Regions from separate parts of the Brevibacillus schisleri genome, predicted to be linked through region 2. Evidence: riboswitches for the same ligand, from Rfam matches in the RefSeq annotation. Region 2 holds a riboswitch; each other region holds the start of a gene.
The links. Region 2 has a riboswitch for cyclic di-GMP ahead of ACUUHJ_RS06140 (GNAT family N-acetyltransferase). Riboswitches for the same ligand answer to the same signal wherever they lie in the genome.
Positions count from the first base shown of each region.

Region 1: linked by a shared signal. The riboswitch ahead of yfmT (benzaldehyde dehydrogenase) and the one ahead of ACUUHJ_RS06140 (GNAT family N-acetyltransferase) in region 2 are both predicted to bind cyclic di-GMP.
Region 3: linked by a shared signal. The riboswitch ahead of ACUUHJ_RS28470 (hypothetical protein) and the one ahead of ACUUHJ_RS06140 (GNAT family N-acetyltransferase) in region 2 are both predicted to bind cyclic di-GMP.
Region 4: linked by a shared signal. The riboswitch ahead of ACUUHJ_RS30050 (methyl-accepting chemotaxis protein) and the one ahead of ACUUHJ_RS06140 (GNAT family N-acetyltransferase) in region 2 are both predicted to bind cyclic di-GMP.

Region 1 is NZ_JBVNDM010000001.1:4,958,068-4,962,600, reverse strand. Features, by position in the region: gene ACUUHJ_RS23590 (RsmB/NOP family class I SAM-dependent RNA methyltransferase) at 1-73, opposite strand, end outside; gene ACUUHJ_RS23585 (hypothetical protein) at 159-914, shown strand; gene ACUUHJ_RS23580 (methyl-accepting chemotaxis protein) at 939-1,874, shown strand; cyclic di-GMP riboswitch class I at 2,051-2,136, shown strand; gene yfmT (benzaldehyde dehydrogenase) at 2,223-3,680, shown strand; gene ACUUHJ_RS23570 (methyl-accepting chemotaxis protein) at 3,711-4,533, shown strand, end outside.
Region 2 is NZ_JBVNDM010000001.1:1,196,976-1,201,508, reverse strand. Features, by position in the region: gene ACUUHJ_RS06155 (DNA alkylation repair protein) at 1-709, shown strand, start outside; gene ACUUHJ_RS06150 (Crp/Fnr family transcriptional regulator) at 709-1,386, shown strand; gene ACUUHJ_RS06145 (peroxiredoxin-like family protein) at 1,471-2,133, shown strand; cyclic di-GMP riboswitch class I at 2,306-2,389, shown strand; gene ACUUHJ_RS06140 (GNAT family N-acetyltransferase) at 2,581-3,135, shown strand; gene ACUUHJ_RS06135 (methyl-accepting chemotaxis protein) at 3,137-4,533, shown strand, end outside.
Region 3 is NZ_JBVNDM010000001.1:6,006,565-6,011,097, reverse strand. Features, by position in the region: gene carB (carbamoyl-phosphate synthase (glutamine-hydrolyzing) large subunit) at 1-1,396, shown strand, start outside; gene argF (ornithine carbamoyltransferase) at 1,341-2,312, shown strand; cyclic di-GMP riboswitch class II at 2,408-2,488, shown strand; gene ACUUHJ_RS28470 (hypothetical protein) at 2,456-2,674, shown strand; gene ACUUHJ_RS28465 (DUF5317 domain-containing protein) at 2,747-3,298, shown strand; gene ACUUHJ_RS28460 (HD-GYP domain-containing protein) at 3,282-4,533, shown strand, end outside.
Region 4 is NZ_JBVNDM010000001.1:6,344,718-6,349,250, reverse strand. Features, by position in the region: gene ACUUHJ_RS30060 (FAD-binding oxidoreductase) at 1-556, shown strand, start outside; gene ACUUHJ_RS30055 (formate--tetrahydrofolate ligase) at 674-2,332, shown strand; cyclic di-GMP riboswitch class I at 2,468-2,568, shown strand; gene ACUUHJ_RS30050 (methyl-accepting chemotaxis protein) at 2,641-4,533, shown strand, end outside.

The DNA.
Region 1 (4,533 bases), 3.8 Mb from region 2:
CGAAGGCCTCATAGTCGTGTCCGAGCAAGGTTTTCATGCGCTCGATAAATGATGTTGGTAAAATTTTTGTCATAACAGCCTCCGATGTCAGATTTTGGCCCCATGTGAAAGGAAAAGATAGAATCATGGCGAATCATAGAGAATGAGGTGAGAGCATTATGGAAGGATCCCGTGCAAAACGCTACCGCTCCCGGCGGAGGAATGACTCGGAAGTAAGCCGGTTTTGGATCATGGGGTTGTTGTTCTCACTGCTGGTGCTCGCTTTTGAATTCTTTATCGAAATACCCGCCGATGCAGATTGGCTGACCGATATGGAGATGGCTTTGTTTTCTGCCAGCTTTACGTTGCTTGCCTTTTATCTGCTCGGACTTACCTTTGCCTTTTCACGCCATCAAAAGGCAGGGAAGATCAATCACCAAATCATCATCTATGTATGGTTGGGTGCGATCTTGTTTCACTTGTTCCTGCTCATCAGCAATTTGTCCAATCAGCATGTGTACAAGGCAGGGATCATTCTATTTTTAGGACCATTGTTTTTAACTGTCTACCATTTTATCACGTACTTGGCAGCTTTGCGCGAGGAGCGTGAGGAGCAGGAGGCAGCTACGACAGCTACGCTCGAGCGTACGGCCTACCAGATGATCCTGGAGGGCGGGCGTGTATACAGCGAGCTGAGTCGCCTGAAAACAGAATATCCAGAAGTGGAGCAAATGCTTCGTGCCAACGATTTTCACGATAAACTGGAGCGCTATGCTTTGGAAATGCAGCAGTATTTGCAGGTGAAGCATTTTGAGCGTAAAGACGTGGAGCTCTTGGAGGGTCACTATTATTTCTTGGAAAACTTGCTGAGCTTGGCGAAACAACATCCGGGAATAATCGAGTCCCGCGTATATAGCCGCCGAGGTGACAATTGATGGGTACAAAGGAGAGGGAAGCGGATGTTTTGGAAAAAAGACAAAGGCCTGGCAGAAAAAGAGACAGCAGCGACGACATCCACAACCACAATGGCAGGACAGCAAGACGCATGGAAACATGAGCTTCGCGGTCTTTACGAACAGATGGGGGCAATCCTCGCTTCGAACCAAGCGATGAACGCCGATTCCGATCAAATGGTGCGATTGGTGACGAGGATGAAGCGTGCCGTAGAGAATATCCAGACCATTAATGAGCGGGATGAAGAATCTGCGAGCCAGTTGTCGGTTCGAGGAGAGCGCCTGACAGACATCTGCAAACAATCGGTAGCGCGTGCAGATGAAGGCAAGAAGGCTATGACGGACGTTGTGGAAGTCATGAGCCTGCTCGACAAAGAATCGGTTCATACGTCCAAGTCCATGAGCCGCTTGGAAGAGCGTTCTTCGGAAATTACGAGTATTGTCAAGGTAATCAGCGACATTACGAATCAGACCAATCTTCTCGCTCTGAATGCAGCGATAGAAGCTGCACGTGCGGGGGAACAAGGCCGAGGCTTTGCTGTCGTAGCGGATGAGGTACGGAAGCTGGCAGAGATGACAGCGAACTCGACCAAGACGATTGCGGAATTGATCGGCAAGATTCAAGAAGAAATCAAAGAAGCATTGTCCAACAGTGAAAAAAGCAGCAGTGCGATCAAAAATGGACTTTCCATCAGCAAGGATGCTGCACAGAAGACGGATCAGATCGTGAACGCTTTCCAGGTACTGAACGTCGAAGTGGCAAGTGTGATGGAAATCATCGCGCATCAAAAGCGTTTTGCTGACGATGTGTCCCAGCAGGTAAGTGAGGCAAAGGGCTTGCTGGACGAGCTGAATGAAGGCATGACCAAGCACGTAAGAAACGCTAACGCGGTAGAGCAAATGCTCGCGACGAGCGTAAAGGATGTCAAAAAGTTATTGTGATCATGTAGAAGAAAAATCAGGAGTCCGTATCCAAGCGATGCGGACTTTTTGATATTTGTTCTTTCCTTTCACGAAATATTTACATGTTTACGTTTGACTATTCGAAATGGAGTACTATAATCAAAGTAGGTTTCTCCATTTCTTTCCTTTTTTCGACAAAATCTTATCCAGCATTCGCTATGAATGGGCAAACCCATTGAAAAGTGGGGACGCAAAGCTACGGGCCTAATGTACACGTTACGATGGCAGCCGGGTTGCCAACTAGCAGTGTATTTTGCTGTTTTAGTATGACGGCTCCTTTCATGCGAAAGGGGCCTATTTATTTTTCAAAAGGGGAGTGGTTGTAGCATGTCAATCCTTCAAACACTGGACAAGCAGTACATCAATGGGGAGTGGCGCGACGGACTTGGCGCGAAGACATTGCAAGATATCAACCCTTACAACGGGGAAGTCATCGCAGAATTCAAAATGGCAAATCTGGAGGATATCGACGCGGCTTACAAGGCGGCAGCCGACGCGAAAAAAGAGTGGGATGAAGTGAATGCCTATACCAAATCCCGAATGTTGGAGCGTGCTGTTCGCTATATCGAAGAGCATGAGGAAGAAATCATTCAGATCATCATTCGTGAACTAGGTGGAACCCGACTGAAGGCATTTTTTGAGATCGGGCTTGTGAAGGATATTATTCGCGAGGCGGCTACGTTCCCTGTACGTATGGAGGGAAAAATTCTCCCTTCTCCCGTAGACGGAAAGGAAAATCGCTTGTATCGGATTCCCGCAGGAGTTGTCGGCGTTATCAGTCCGTTCAACTTCCCCTTCTATCTGTCGATGAAGTCTGTAGCTCCAGCTCTTGGCGCGGGCAACGGTGTCGTCCTCAAACCGCATGAGCACACGCCAATCACGGGTGGGACTCTCATCGCGAAAATTTTTGAAGAAGTAGGTCTGCCCAAAGGCTTGATCAACGTCGTTGTAACGGATATTACTGAAATTGGCGATGGGTTTGTCTCCCACCCGATTCCGCGCATCCTTTCGTTTACAGGCTCTAGCCAAGTAGGAAGCCATATCGCGCAAGTGGCAGCGAAGCATTTCAAGAAGGCGATTTTGGAGCTAGGTGGCAATAGTGCCCTGATTGTTTTGGAGGATGCGGATCTCCAGTATGCCGTCAATGCAGCGGTATTCAGCCGCTTTACCCACCAAGGTCAGATTTGCATGTCGGCTAACCGGGTTCTGGTTCACCAAGATGTCTACGATAAATTCCTCGATCTGTATGTGGAAAAAGTATCTGGACTCAAGGTAGGCGACCCAAATGATCCAGACACGGTAATCGGTCCACTCATCAATCAACGGCAAGTCGCCAACCTGATGGCAACGATCGATGAGGCGATACGCGAAGGAGCCGTTCCTGCACTGAAAGGGGAAGTAAAAGGAAACGTGGTCGAGCCGATTGTTTTGACAGGAGTGACCACAGACATGTCGATTGCATCCAAAGAGCTGTTTGGTCCGGCTGTTTGCATCATGTCGTTTGCTTCCGAGGAAGAAGCAATTCGCATGGCGAACGAGACACCATTTGGATTGTCCGGGGCGATTCATACCCGCGATCTGGAGAGAGGTGCCCAGATGGCCAAGCGCATTGAGACCGGCATGATTCATATCAACGATGGAACGATCAATGACGAGCCGATTGTGGCGTTCGGCGGTGAAAAGCATTCCGGATTGGGACGCTTGAATGGTCAATGGAGCCTAGAAGAGTTTACTACGCTAAAATGGATTTCGGTTCAGCACAAAAAGCGTCAATTTCCGTACTAATGCTAGCAAAAGATAGAGGTGAAGAGGGTCATGAACGGATACGAAGGTTGGAACGAAACAGAAGCCTCCGAAAAGGGGAAAAATGCAGAACTTCTCGAGGCTTTCATCAAGGTTGCCCCCTATTTAAATGAATTGCTCAACGATGACATTACCATTGGGGTCTACGACACGGAAAAGCTATTGCGCAATGTGCCTGCCCAAACATTTTCCCTGCAGGTAAAGCCTGGTGATCCACTCCAGGAAGGGGATGTGATCACCAACGCGATTCGAAAAAACACCAAGCAGGCGATGATGGTTCCCAAGGAATTATTTGGTTTTCCTCTCGTCGCACGGGCGATCCCCTTGCATGATCACACGGGAAAAGTTATCGGCGGTGTTGGCATTGGTTCGAGTATGGAGCGAGCCAATGAGCTGTATGAAATTGCCGCAAATCTCTCGAGCGTCGTCGAGGAGGTCAGTGCCACCACACACGAGATGGCCGTGCAGATCGGGAATTTGAACGAGCAAATGAAGGCGATCTCAGAGCAAGCCAATGATGTGAGCCAAAGTACAACTGAGATCGAGCAAATTACACTCGCCGTGAAAAAAATCGCTGATCAAAGTAACATTTTGGGACTGAATGCGAGCATTGAGGCTGCGAGAGTAGGAGATGCAGGGCGTGGATTCGCTGTCGTCGCGAATGAGGTACGAAATATGGCGACAGATTCACGGACGAATGCAGACAAAATCAAGCAAACCACCGATTCCATCCGGGATTTGATAACCCTGCTGCAAAATTCGATTGAATTGATCAATCAAACCATGGAGAGTCAGGCAGCCGCTACGGAGGAAATTTCTGCGACGATGGTCGAAG
Region 2 (4,533 bases):
TCATCTGTTACAAAGCGTTCTGCCTCATGTTCAACTGGGTGCGCATGTCTCCCCACTTGTTGATCAATTAGAAGAAACGGGATCTCGAAGCGGAATGAAAGCGATCCGTCTGATTGGACAAGAACTACTTGCGATCTTACACAAATCGGGTGAACCCACAGCTATGTCTCCCGTTTTCCTATCGTTAGCCAACCACAAGTCAGACAGTGTCCGTTGCTGGAGTACCTATATCATCGGCCTGGATAACAGCTTATCTCTCGAAGAAAAACTAAGGCAAATAAGAAAATTCGCGGCCGATCAACATTTTGGAGTGAGAGAGCTCGCATGGATGGCGATTCGAGATTCTCTCGTGCATGATCTGGACCATTCCATTCAACTCCTAAGCGAATGGGTACTTGATACCGACGAAAATATTCGCCGATTTGCGGTAGAAGCCACACGCCCACGAGGGGTCTGGTGTAAGCATATAGACGCATTGAGGAATGAGCCTGCTCGCTGCCTGCCTTTACTCACGCCAGTGAAGTCAGATGCCTCTAAATATGTTCAAGATTCTGTAGGGAATTGGTTGAACGATGCCAGTAAATCACAACCAGACTGGGTGACGCAGCTTTGTGACGAGTGGCTAAGAATCTCGGATACAAAAGAAACGAAAAGAATTGTTACCAAAGCGAAAAGAACAATCATGAAGACCCAAACCGAACAAAAATGATGAACCGAATCACATATTTATCCCAATTTTATTTGTTGAATTCATTATCCGAGGAAAGTTTGCACTTAATCGATCAATTAACCTCCTTAACCTCTTTCCCCAAAAATACGTGTATTCAAACACCAGAAACTTTTTCAGAGGGCTTCTACTTCATCAAACAGGGGAAAGTACGTTTATACAAAGTAAACCGGGATGGTCGGCAGTTCACATTCGATATCCTCGGAGATGGCAATGTGTTTGGAGAAGTGGATCTCCTGTCATTAGGTACACGGGAGATGTATATAGAAACCATCGAAGCCTGCCTCATTTGTAAAATGAGCAAAGCAAAATTTGAGAGCTACATAATTGAACATCCACAACTAATGATGAAGATCATGAAGATCATTAGCGATAGAATGGTTTCGATCAGCCAAGCAGCCGAAAATCTTGCCCTTCTCCCTTTACAAGATCGCATTATTTACACGTTAGTAAGGCTTGCCGACCAATTTGGTACTCCTTACAGTTCTGCGTTTCAAAAAATTGAGTTACCTCTTTCCCATCAAGAGCTCGCCAATTTTGTCGGGGCATCCCGGGAAGCTGTGACGGTAGCATTACGTGCTTTAGCAAGAGAAGAACTGATTCAAACAGGTTTTAAAACCATTTCCATTCATCGGGATAACATTTTAAAGAAGATGTAATCCAGTTTACATCTTTCCCTCCAAAAGAAAGATATCGTGAAGCTATGACTTCTACTATTCTTTCGAAAAAGAGGAGAACGACATATGGATAAACCACATTTTCAGAGCCTGCGCGAAGAGCTAGATTTTACAACCATTCAAATAGCTGGCTTCCTCACTCGTGAAGTAACAGATGCATTTACAAGATCAATCGAGGAGCTGCGGACCTCTGGACACGCAAAGGGCTTGCCGATTGGTTCGATTGCGCCTGATTTCATGTTGTTCGACCACACTGGCAAGACCATTACCTTGTCGGAAGAAATCGTAAAAGGTCCCATCGTCCTCACATTTTTCCGTGGCTCCTGGTGCCCCTACTGCAATTTGGAGCTGCAAGCATACCAAAAACAGATCGATACGATTACCTCTCTGGGTGCCCAATTGTTTGCCATTAGTCCACAATCTCCTGCACACTCTCTGACTATGCAAGAGAAAAACGGATTGAGCTTTCCCGTGTTATGCGATACCAATAATCAGGTAGCAGAAAAATATAAACTCAGTTTCAGACTGCCCGATTATTTACAGGATACCTATCGATCATTGGATATTGATCTCGAGCATTTTAATCGTGACGATTCTTGGACGCTCCCCATTCCTGCTACTTATATCCTCGACAACCAGGGCGTAATCCGATTAGCATGCTTAGATCCAGATTACAAAGCGCGAATGGAGCCTACCGAAGTTTTAGACATTCTGCGTACCCTAACCTAATGCCTATGAATGAAGGACCAGTTGATATCACAACTGGTTTTTTGTTCGTCTATGATTTATGAACAATTAGTTTCTTTACCCTACCAAAACTTGACAAGGTTATATCTTTTGTCTTATATTTTGCATGATTATGTCTAGCAAAATTCGACATAGTTTTACAAGTTTTTCTAATAAATGCAAAAGGCAAAGTCATCGAAAGGTGGCGACGCAAAACCACGGGTCTACAGTCTTTGACCATGATAGCCGGGTTGCCATCATCTTGGAACAAATTTTTTGATGTTGGTAGCTTCGGTTGTTCCATTTCGATGGAACGGCCTTTTTTTGTGTTTCGTTTTTTGAAAGGGGGATGAAAGCACTTTTATTTTTGCAACAGAATGGAAAAACATAACTTTTGGGACGTCAAACATACACAACACGGTAATCAGAAAACGATGGAGTGGAGAAGTTATGTACAAACAAGTAGAAACCGTACAAGAGTTAGCTAAATTTCATGAAATCAAAGAAACAGTATGGACAAGCATGGGCTTCCAGATGGAGTACGCGAAAGAAGGCTCCGCACAATTCCTCCTACTTGCCGATGATGGTGAAGCAGGTGGAACATTTGAAATGACGCCCTTTTCCAAATCAAGTGCTTATATGAAAACACTATTTCAGGATGTTGTTACAGAAGATATGAAAGTAATGGAGGTAGACAGTCTCGCTGTTTTGCCGAAATACCGTGGACAACTAGGGCAAAAAGGAATTTGCTTGATGATAGATTACGCTGAAAAGTATGGCTATACCCACGCAATCGGGGTAGCAGATCCAACTTTTTTTAAATTTATTAACACGAAGTATCAAGTAAAGGCGATTCAGACCAAAGATATCGTCTTTTACAAAGGGGCCGATGCCATTCCGACCCTCTTTCATCTAAAAGATGTCTATGACAATAAGCACGATCCGAAATATTCCTGGTACAATTCGTCGTCGTCCAATCAAGTAAAAGTCGAGGTAGGTGGGTAACATGGATAACATTGATTTATTGAGAAGAAGAAACAATTGGGTCGTAATCGTATTCGCAAGTATTATTACGGTTGTTCAGGTCTTAAACCTCTTTCTAGGCGTACCGTATACATTTGTTCTCACAGTACTGGGTATTTTGTATGGCGTGCTGGCACCTTTTACGTACATATCCAATCGCCCGAACTTCCGTGAAAAAGCAGCGCCTTTCATGAAGTTTTTCAACTTCGCTGTAATCGGAATCTTCATGTTCATCATTGTTGGACTGGACCCGCATATGATCAATATCATGACCATTATGTTCTTTGTAGCAGTCATGGGGATTTATCAAGACCGACTCATCAATATTTTGACCATTGTATCGACATTAGGCATTGTCTCTTACTATTTCCTGACACAGAGAGAATTGATTTTCCATTCGACAAGCAATCTTGACCTGATGTACTTCCTGCTCACCTTCTGCTTCGTTTCTATCACGAGCATGATGCATGCTGTATTCAATAACAAACTGCAAGAGGAAAGTGAGCAACAAAAGCAAGAAGCGATTGCCTCGAAGGAATCGTTGCAACGTGTTCTCGATCAGATCAATGAATCTCTCACCTCTGTGCAAGACTATCAAGAGAATTTGAACAAGGTAACAGATGGTGTAAATGTTCGCGCTGTCGAAACCGTCGCTTCCCTGCAAGACATTATGGAGTCCTTTACGATCCAGACCAGCAATACGGACGAGCTGCGTCGGGAAATGAGCTCGACGAATCTGCAAGTTGAGGACATGACCCGCTCTGTTACAGAGATGCATGAGTACGTAGAATCGACCAAAGAAGCCACTAGCGAGAGTGGAAAACGCATTGGCAACATCGGCAATGACTTTGAACGATTCATCACGGACATCCAAGGTACGAACCAGCTGATTCAAGAGCTCAATAAAGAAACCGAATCGATTGGGAAAATCATTCAAACTATTTCCGAGATTTCTGCACAAACCAATCTGTTGGCGCTCAATGCCACGATTGAAGCGTCTCGGGCAGGCGAACACGGCCGAGGATTTGCTGTCGTAGCAGATGAAGTACGCAAGCTGGCTGAATCCTCCAAGCTATCCTCCGAGTCGATCTCGAGCCTGCTCATGACCATTCGTGAAAAAATGAAGCTCGTATCGGATATGATTTCCGAGTCACAGACGTCTTTTGAGAAAAATAGCGAGGGCATCCTCGAAGTACAAGAAATGTTCACCAATGTAGACAACTACATGCAAAACTTTGCAGATAAAACGAAGAACCTGCAAGAGTTCATCGTCCATGTTCACAGCATGATTCAGGAAGTTGGCGCAAAAGTAGAAGTCAACGCCGATATTACCGACAAGAACAAAGAGAGCCTGGAAGAAGTGCTTGTTCTCGTTTCTGA
Region 3 (4,533 bases), 4.8 Mb from region 2:
TCACGTAGAAGACGTGCTGCATATCGCAGAACGCGAACAGGTTGAGGGCGTCATGGTTCAGTTCGGTGGTCAAACCGCGATCAATTTGGCAGCCAAGCTGGAGAACGCGGGGCTGAAAGTAATGGGTACGTCGCTTACCGCAATCGAACGCGCGGAGGACCGCGAGCTGTTCTACACCATGCTACGCAAGCTGGACATTCCGCATATCCCCGGTAAAGGAGTATCGTCCTTGGAGGATGCAACCGCGATAGCGGAGGAAATCGGCTTCCCTGTTTTGATGCGACCTTCGTACGTCATCGGCGGGCAAGGTATGGTCGTTGTCCACAATATCGACGAGCTGCAAGCTACCCTTCACGACTGGTTGAACCATCCGGAAATGAGCATGTTTTTCCCGCTCCTCGTGGATAAATACGTTCCAGGCAAGGAAGCAGAAGTAGACGCGGTATGCGACGGACAAACTGTTATCATCCCAGGCATTTTCCAGCATGTGGAGAGAGCGGGCATCCACTCAGGCGACAGTGTAGCCTTGTTCCCAGCTCCTCATCTGACGGATAACATCAAGCACAAAATTGCGAGCTATACCGAAGCAATCGCGAAGGAAATGGAAGCAGTCGGGTTAATCAATATCCAGTTCGTCATTGATGGCGAAACGGTTTATGTACTGGAGGTAAATCCTAGGGCATCACGGACCGTACCGATTACAAGCAAAGTGACTGGCATCCCGATGGTTCAACTGGCGGTTCGCGCACAATTGGGTGAAAAGCTTTCGGAGATGGGCTACGGTACAGGGCTTTTGCCAGAGATTCCGTTTGCAGTCGTCAAGGCACCGGTTTTCTCCACGATCAAGCTGAACGGTGTAGACCCGGTACTAGGTCCAGAGATGAAATCGACGGGCGAAGTTCTCGGCTTGGGGTATTCTTTCGAAGAGGCAGCAGGCAAAGCCTTTGCTTTCAAGGATAATTTGTACGGTGACTGGCAAAAAGGTCAGTTGGTCATGATTTCTCTGGCAGATGGAGATAAGCAGGAAGTAGTAAGAGAGCTGCTCGGACGACTCCACGCTGACGGAGCGAAACTGGCGGCGACTCCGGGAACGGCTGAGTGGCTGGCAGCCAAAGAAATTGTCGTGAAGCATATCGTGGCAGATGAAGCGGCGTGGATCGAGCTGTTGCAAAAGGAAGAAGCGGCCTTCGCTCTCGTTACTGCGACGAAAGGCAATCGTCAGGGCCGGACAGGATTTGCCCTGCGAAGCAGGATGGTACAACAAGGTGTGCCATTGTTCTCCGCTGTCGATACGTTCGAGTTATACGTGAAGTCTATTTTGAAGAAAAGAGGTGGCTCGCATGCAGCCAGTGAAGATATTGGAACACTTTCAAAACTTGCCGTTACAAAAGCATAAAGGAAAAGACTTTCTGCGCGTCGATGAATTCAACGGGGAAGAATTGATGGAGCTGCTTCATCTGTCTGCTCACGTTAAGCAATTGCAAAAGCTGGGTCAGCCATTTCAGCCTTTGCAAGGCAAGACGTTGGGAATGATCTTTGACAAGGCTTCGACCCGCACGCGCGTCTCCTTTGAAGTAGGGATGCACCAGTTGGGCGGCCTGGGGATGTTCATGAGCGGAAAAGAGCTACAGCTCGGACGCGGGGAGCCGATCAGTGACACAGCAAAAGTTCTCTCTCGGTACGTGGATGCCATCATGATTCGCACCTTTTCCCACTCCTATGTAGAAGAGCTTGCTCTGCATGCGTCGATCCCCATTATCAATGGTTTGACCGATCTGTACCATCCTTGTCAGGCTTTGGCTGATCTACTGACGATCTGGGAGCATAAGGGCAAGCTGAAAGGAATCAAGCTCGCCTATGTAGGAGACGGCAATAATGTGGCGAACTCACTGGTGCTGGGCGCAGCTTTGCTAGGCCTCGACGTGCGGGTGGCGACTCCGGTTGGATACGAAATGGATACAACCATTGTCGCAAAAGCTACAGGGTACGCGAAACAAAGCGGTGGGAAAATGATGGTGACCACTGATCCGATAGAGGCTGTCATGGGGGCAGATGCTGTATACACGGACGTTTGGACTAGTATGGGTTTTGAAGAAGAAAATGAGGTGCGATTGAAAGCATTTGCCGACTATCAAGTGAACGAAAAATTGGTAGCAGCGGCAGACCGTGATTATCTCTTCTTGCACTGCTTGCCAGCACATCGTGGGGAGGAAGTGACAACCGGGGTCATCGACGGATCGCGCTCTGTCATTTTTGATCAGGCTGAAAATAGATTGCACGCACAAAAAGCGATCTTGGCGGCGCTGGTGTGAACATAGTTCTAGTTAAATAGAACTATCTTCAATTAAATCGAATAGACTATGAATCTATGATTGCCGAATTTTGTCACTTATGTGTAAAATAAAGGTAGGAAAGAAGCGAAGAAGTACGGACTGTATCTGGTCGCTTGGTCCGTATGGAGCCAGTAGCGAATCCACCCTTTTTCTTAATGGAAAAGGAAAGGGGAGCAGGGGCTGTACTTGGTCGCTTGGCCTCTGCATCACGGACAGTAGCGAAGCCAGCTTTCTCCACTATGCTTGAAGGAGGGGAAAAGAAAATGAAAAAATGGTTCGCGGCAATTATGATGGTGGTAGCAATCGTAGCAGCTACTTCTGCAAACTACAACATTGGGTAATATTGGATGCAAATAAAACACCGCTTGTAACAAGAGTGGTGTTTTTCTCTAATATTTTGGAGGAATACCTTTATGCTACTTGATGTAATCGGTTTATCGTTTGTAGTTGCTCTATTAAGAGGTGGAAGGATTAAAGAGTTTCCGAAGTTTCATAAACTTTCTCTTCTCTTTATTAGTATAGTTCTACAAGCTCTTTCAGCGCTCTATCCTCCGGCAGGGGGTATATTCGTATCAATCTCCTATGTATTTATACTAGTCTTTCTCTTATTTAATCGCCAATTTGAGGACATACGCATCTTTATGATGGGCTGGTTTTTAAATTCATTGGCGATTTGGACGAACAACGGAAGAATGCCGATTGATTTGGAACAGGCGAAAAAGTTGCCTTACGATCTTACTCCGGTTATCAATGGGACGAATTTTAAACACAGCATTTTGAGTGAGAGTACAAATTTGCCGTTTTTAACAGATGTTATTTACATGCCTTCGATTATTCCAAGGGTTATCAGCATAGGCGATATTTTTATTATGCTAGGTGCATTTTTATTAGTACAACGCTTAATGAATAAGCCAATCTCACTATTACAACTCCGAGAAGGAAAAAACTATGCAACGAAAAGTTGAGTTTGGATCAACAATGAAAAAAATAGTGGTGACATGGATTTTTCCACTAGCGGCGTTAGTGATTTTTTATGATTCGTTGTCTGATTGGGAGCCAAGAGAGCATTGGGGAGTTTTGTTTGCGTATACATTACTCACCATCTTTTCTACGTTCGCTCCCATACGGACGTTGAACACCATATTGACACTAAACAATGCAGTTATTTTATCCGGCATTCTCCTTTTTGGAGCCTGGGTAGGGGTTTGGTCGGCCGTTGTTGAAACGTTGATACTGGCATTTCTAATCAGGTCCAACCCGTTAAAGGCCTTGGCAAACATTGGACAGCTGGTGCTAACTATTTGGTTTGTCGATCTCTTCAAAAACTCTATAGACAATATCCCAGCTTCCACGATGTTAACGGATTTACTCTTAGCGGTATCGTATTGGTTTATCAATATAGTCCTTTGTGGGTTAGGGATTTCCTACTTTTTTAAAACGAATTGGTTTACAACGGTTCAGAAAATGGCAAAGGGAACCACGCTGACATACCTTTTACTAATGGTAATGGCGGGAATGGGATCTCGACTGTTTGAGACTTATGGATTATTCACATTAGTTCCGATGATGGCTGCTTTTATCACGATTAGTTTTGTATTCCATCAATATTACGACAGTATGAATAAACTCCAACAAAAAGTGGAAGAAGTCAAAACATTCAACCACAAGTTTTTGACTGCCATGGCAGCTTCTATTGATGCGCGTGATCGTTACACGAGTGGTCATTCCCAACGAGTGGCTTACTGGGGAAGAGAAATTGCCAAGGATATTGGTTTGTCTGCTACACAAGTAGAGGAAATTTATGTTGGTGGTCTTTTGCACGACATTGGAAAAATTGGCATCGAAGACGAAATTCTCAATAAAAAAGGAAAGCTCACTCCAGAAGAGTATGACAAGATCAAGCAGCACACGGTTATTGGTTACGAAATCATTTTGCAAGCAGGGATGTTCAATGAATTGCTTCCGGCGATCCGCTCGCATCATGAGCGTATAGATGGAAGGGGATATCCGGATGGTTTAGCCGGGGATGAAATTCCGCTGATGGCGAGAATTTTAGCCATTTCAGATGCTTTCGATGCGATGGTCGCGGACAGGCCTTATCGAAAAGGCTTGCCTGTGGAGGAAGCGCTTCAAGAAATCAAAAGGGGCTCCGGCACCCAATTTGATCCGATATTGGCGGAGCATTTTATCAGAATCGTTC
Region 4 (4,533 bases), 5.1 Mb from region 2:
GTTTATCGAGTTCCACGGAAGTGAACAAGGACTCGCGTATGATATCGATCTTGCGCAGTACATCGCCGATGGACATGGCTGCACACAGTTTCTCTTTGAAACCGATTCAAAAGCGAGGGCGCAGCTCTGGGACGCTCGTCATAACCTGGCGTATGCCTTCCTGCACAAATCCCCCGGGAAAAAGCTGATGGTGACAGATGTTTGCTTGCCGATTTCTGAGCTGGCAGGGGCCGTTGTGGACGCCCGACAAGCCATTGATCGCGCTGGGCTGGATGGAGCGATTGCAGGGCATGTCGGGGATGGGAACTATCACGCCATCCTCATGATCGACCTGAATGACCCCGAAGAAGTTGCGCGTGCCGAGGAAGTAAATGCGCATCTGGTGGAGTACGCATTGAGTCGGGGAGGAACCTGCACCGGAGAACATGGTGTGGGTGTGGGGAAAATCAAATACCAGCGCAAGGAACATGGAGAAGCACTGGACGTCATGCAAGCCATGAAGCATGTGCTGGACCCGAACGGCATTTTGAATCCGGGAAAAATTTTCGGGAAATAACAGAGAGCCTGCATTCTGAACGTTTGTCGGAATGTGGGCTTTTTCTTTTGCGTAATGTGTCGAAGAGGAGAGGAGAAAGGATGATTATGCAGAATGTAGAAGATTGGTAACTGGTGTATTACATTCAGGTGTGGCAGGGAGGCAAAAATGAAGTCTATTGTTGAAATTGCCAAGAGTGCAGGTATCGAAGAACAGCATTTGGAGCTATACGGAAAGTATAAAGCCAAACTATCAGATGAACTATGGGAGCAAGTGAAGGATCGCCCTAATGGCAAACTGATTCTGGTTACAGCGATGAACCCCAATCCGGCGGGAGCAGGCAAGACGCTCACGACGATTGGTCTGTCACAATCTTTAAATCATCTCGGGAAGAAAACAATGGCAGCACTTCGCGAGCCGTCCTTGGGTCCTTGCATGGGGATCAAAGGAGGCGCAACTGGAAGCGGCCAGGCACAAATTCTCCCGGCAGATGAAATTAACCTGCATTTTACAGGGGACATTCACGCGATTACAGCTGCACATAACTTGTTGGCAGCGATGATCGACAATCATATTTTCCATGGCAATCCGCGCGGGCTCAATCCAAAGAAAATCGTCTGGAAACGAGCTATGGACATGAACGACCGCGCACTGCGAAACATCGTGGTTGGTCTGGGTGAAGGCAATGGAATGACGCGTGAAGATGGCTTCATGATTACGACAGCGTCGGAAATCATGGCGATCTTATGCTTGAGTGAGAATCTAGCAGACTTGCGCGAGCGGTTGAACCAGATCATTATTGGCTACGATTTCAATGATCAGCCTGTACGGGCAGAAGAAATCAACGCGGTGGATGCGATGTGTGTTCTCTTGAAGGAAGCCATCAAGCCCAATCTCGTACAGACAATCGAGGGAACCCCCGTCATCATTCACGGCGGACCTTTTGCCAATATCGCGCATGGGTGCAGCAGTGTGATCGGAACCAAAATGGCCTTGAAGCTGGCAGATTACGTCGTAACAGAGGCTGGATTTGGTGCCGACTTGGGGGCCGAGAAGTTTTTTGACATCAAGTGCAGAAAAGCAGGTCTGACTCCGTCGGCTGCTGTCGTGGTGATTACGGTTCGTTCGTTGAAATACAACGGCGGGGTAAAAGTACCTGACTTGGCAGTGGAGAACTTGTCTGCTCTGGAAAAAGGCTTCGAAAACGTCAAGCGACATCTGGAAAACCTACAGAAGTTCGGTGTGCCAGCAGTGGTTGCCATCAATCATTTTGCGACAGATACCCAAGCAGAGATTGATGCTGTCATTGCACTGTGCCAAGCGGCTGGAGCCGAAGCAGCGCTCTCTAAAGTGTGGGCAGAAGGAGGAGCAGGCGGAGTCGAGCTGGCTGAAAAAGTAATTCGAGCAGCAGAACTGCCTTCGTCCTTCCGATTCTTGTATGAGGAAAACCTCAGCATTAAAGACAAGATTGAGACTGTCGTGAAAGAAGTATACCGTGGATCAGGAGTTGTCTTTTCGCCGTTGGCATTAAAAACGATGCAAAAGGTAGAAGAAATGGGCATGTCCCATCTGCCTGTGTGCATGGCGAAAACACCTTACTCTTTTACGGATCGTGCTGATCTGTTGGGGGCACCTGTAGACTTCTCGATTCAAGTGAGCGAAGTGCGCATATCAGCAGGAGCTGGTTTCATCGTGGCACTGACCGGAAGCCTGGTTACCATGCCAGGCCTCCCGAAAAAGCCGGCTGCGGAATCGTTATATGTAGACGAGGATGGCCAAGTGATTGGATTAAGCTAATCAAAAAGTGTGACAAAAAGCTGACAGCTGTAAAAGGTTGTCAGCTTTTTTTCCATTTTGAGGTTTATTGGCGGAAAGTTATGGGAAATGAAAGGTGAGATTGAAAAAAAGTGAACTTAATTGAAAAACAACAAGGAATGACAAAGGCAAACTTGCTGAAAGGCAGGGACGCAAAGCCACGGGTCTAAGGACGAAGGTCAAATGACTTTCGCAGCTAGGACAGCCGGGTTGCCATACCGTAGTCATGATGGGCTGTCGGTAGGCAGTCTTTTTTTTGTTGAAAAAAGAGAAGGGAGAAGGGATTCGGTATGAAAAATAGTTTGAAGAATAAGCTAATTATCGTTTTGTGCCTGCTGCTGGTGATAAGTTTGGGTACGGTTTGCGGTGCAAGCTATTGGAGTGCTTCCAACCTTTTGGCAAACAGTCTGGACAAAGAAGCTGAGCTGTCAGCTAGCAATCTCTCGATTCGTATCGATGGTTTCTTTCAAGAGAAAATTGAGATTGTAAGAGCGATAGGAGGGTTGATGTCGGCAGATCAAAATGTCGAACAAGACCTGAAACTCATTCAAGAAGCCCAAAAGAAAAACCCCGAGTTTGAGACGTTCTTCTTTTCGCATGACTTAAGCGGTAAGAAAGTGATCAATTTCAAGGGAGAAGTGACCGACATCTCGGATCGTCCGCATATTAAGGAGGCCAGCAAAGGGGAAGGGAAGGTTGTTGTCTCCGAGCCAGTCATTTCGAAGCGGACAGGGAATAACATCGTGACACTTGTCGTTCCATTGATGAAGGACAATCGTCAATACGGCTATATCGGTTCAACGATTCCAATCAATGAGATCCAAAAGAAGGTGTCCGAAGAGAAATTTGGCCAATCAGGCTACGCCTTTTTAGTAAGCAAAACAGGAACATTTATTTATCATCCGAATAGCGAGTACATTCTGAAGGAATCGATTCTCAATTTGGGTATTCTTGAACTTCAGACTGCTTTTGAAGATATCAAGCAAGGGAATCATGGAATCGCCCAATACGAATACGAGAATACAGAGCGATTTGCTTCCTATGCGCCAACCAATTTGAACTGGGGGATATTCATCACTGCACCCGTAGCGGAGCTACATGCACCTGTCGATCAACTGTTAGTCCGATTGACGGTTATTTCCCTCATCGTATTGGCGCTTGGGGTTGTCCTCGTTTATTTCTTGGCTGTACGCATGGTGAAACCGATTGAGCGTCTGAATCACGCAGTAAATGTAGTGGCGCAGGGGAATTTGAAAGAGACCGTGACGGTTGACGGAAAAGACGAGATTGCGGTTCTGTCCCGTGACTTTAACCAGACGGTATCACACTTGAAAAATTTGATCGAAGACGTATCACTGTCGTCTGATCAAGTTCAGCGTTTTAGTCAGGAAGTCTCCGAAGGCATTAAACAAGCGACGGATAACATCAACCAAATCGGCTTGTCTATCGAACAGATTTCTGAGGGAGCAGAGGCGCAGGCATCCAGCTCGCAGGAAGTCGCATTGTCGATGACTGACATGGCAGCAGGCATCGTGAAAATCGCGGAGACGTCTGCACATGTTTCTGAGGCTGCCCAGATCGCAACAGAGCAGGCTGAGCAAGGGACTGCTGTGGTAGAGCAGGCAGTTCGCCAGATGGGAAGCATTGGCGAGGGAACTTCGAAGGCGACTGTAGCCATCGAGCAGCTTAACAATCGCTCCAAAGAAATCGAAGGCATTCTCGATACGATCAGTCAGTTGACCTCGCAAATCAATTTGCTTGCCTTGAACGCTTCGATTGAGGCAGCACGTGCTGGCGAGCATGGACGTGGGTTTGCTGTAGTTGCTGGTGAAGTGAAAAAACTGGCGAACCAATCCGAAGAATCCGCATCGAAAATTGCAATGCTGATCGGGGAAATCCAGCAGGATACTCATCACGCAGTAGAGGTTATGACCGAGGGTAACCAAAACGCACAGCAAGGTATCCAACTGGTCGAAGAGGTTCGCGAAATCTTCGAGCATATTTTGGAATCTTCCCGGAACGTTGCCGCGCACATTTTGGAAGTATCCGCAGCATCTGAGCAAATGTCAGCAGGCTCCCAACAGGTGAGTGCTTCTGTAGACGAAATGCATAACATTGCAAAGCATGCTTCACTCGACGCACAAACAGTGGCAAGGGCAACCGAAGAGCAGCTTCAAGCCATC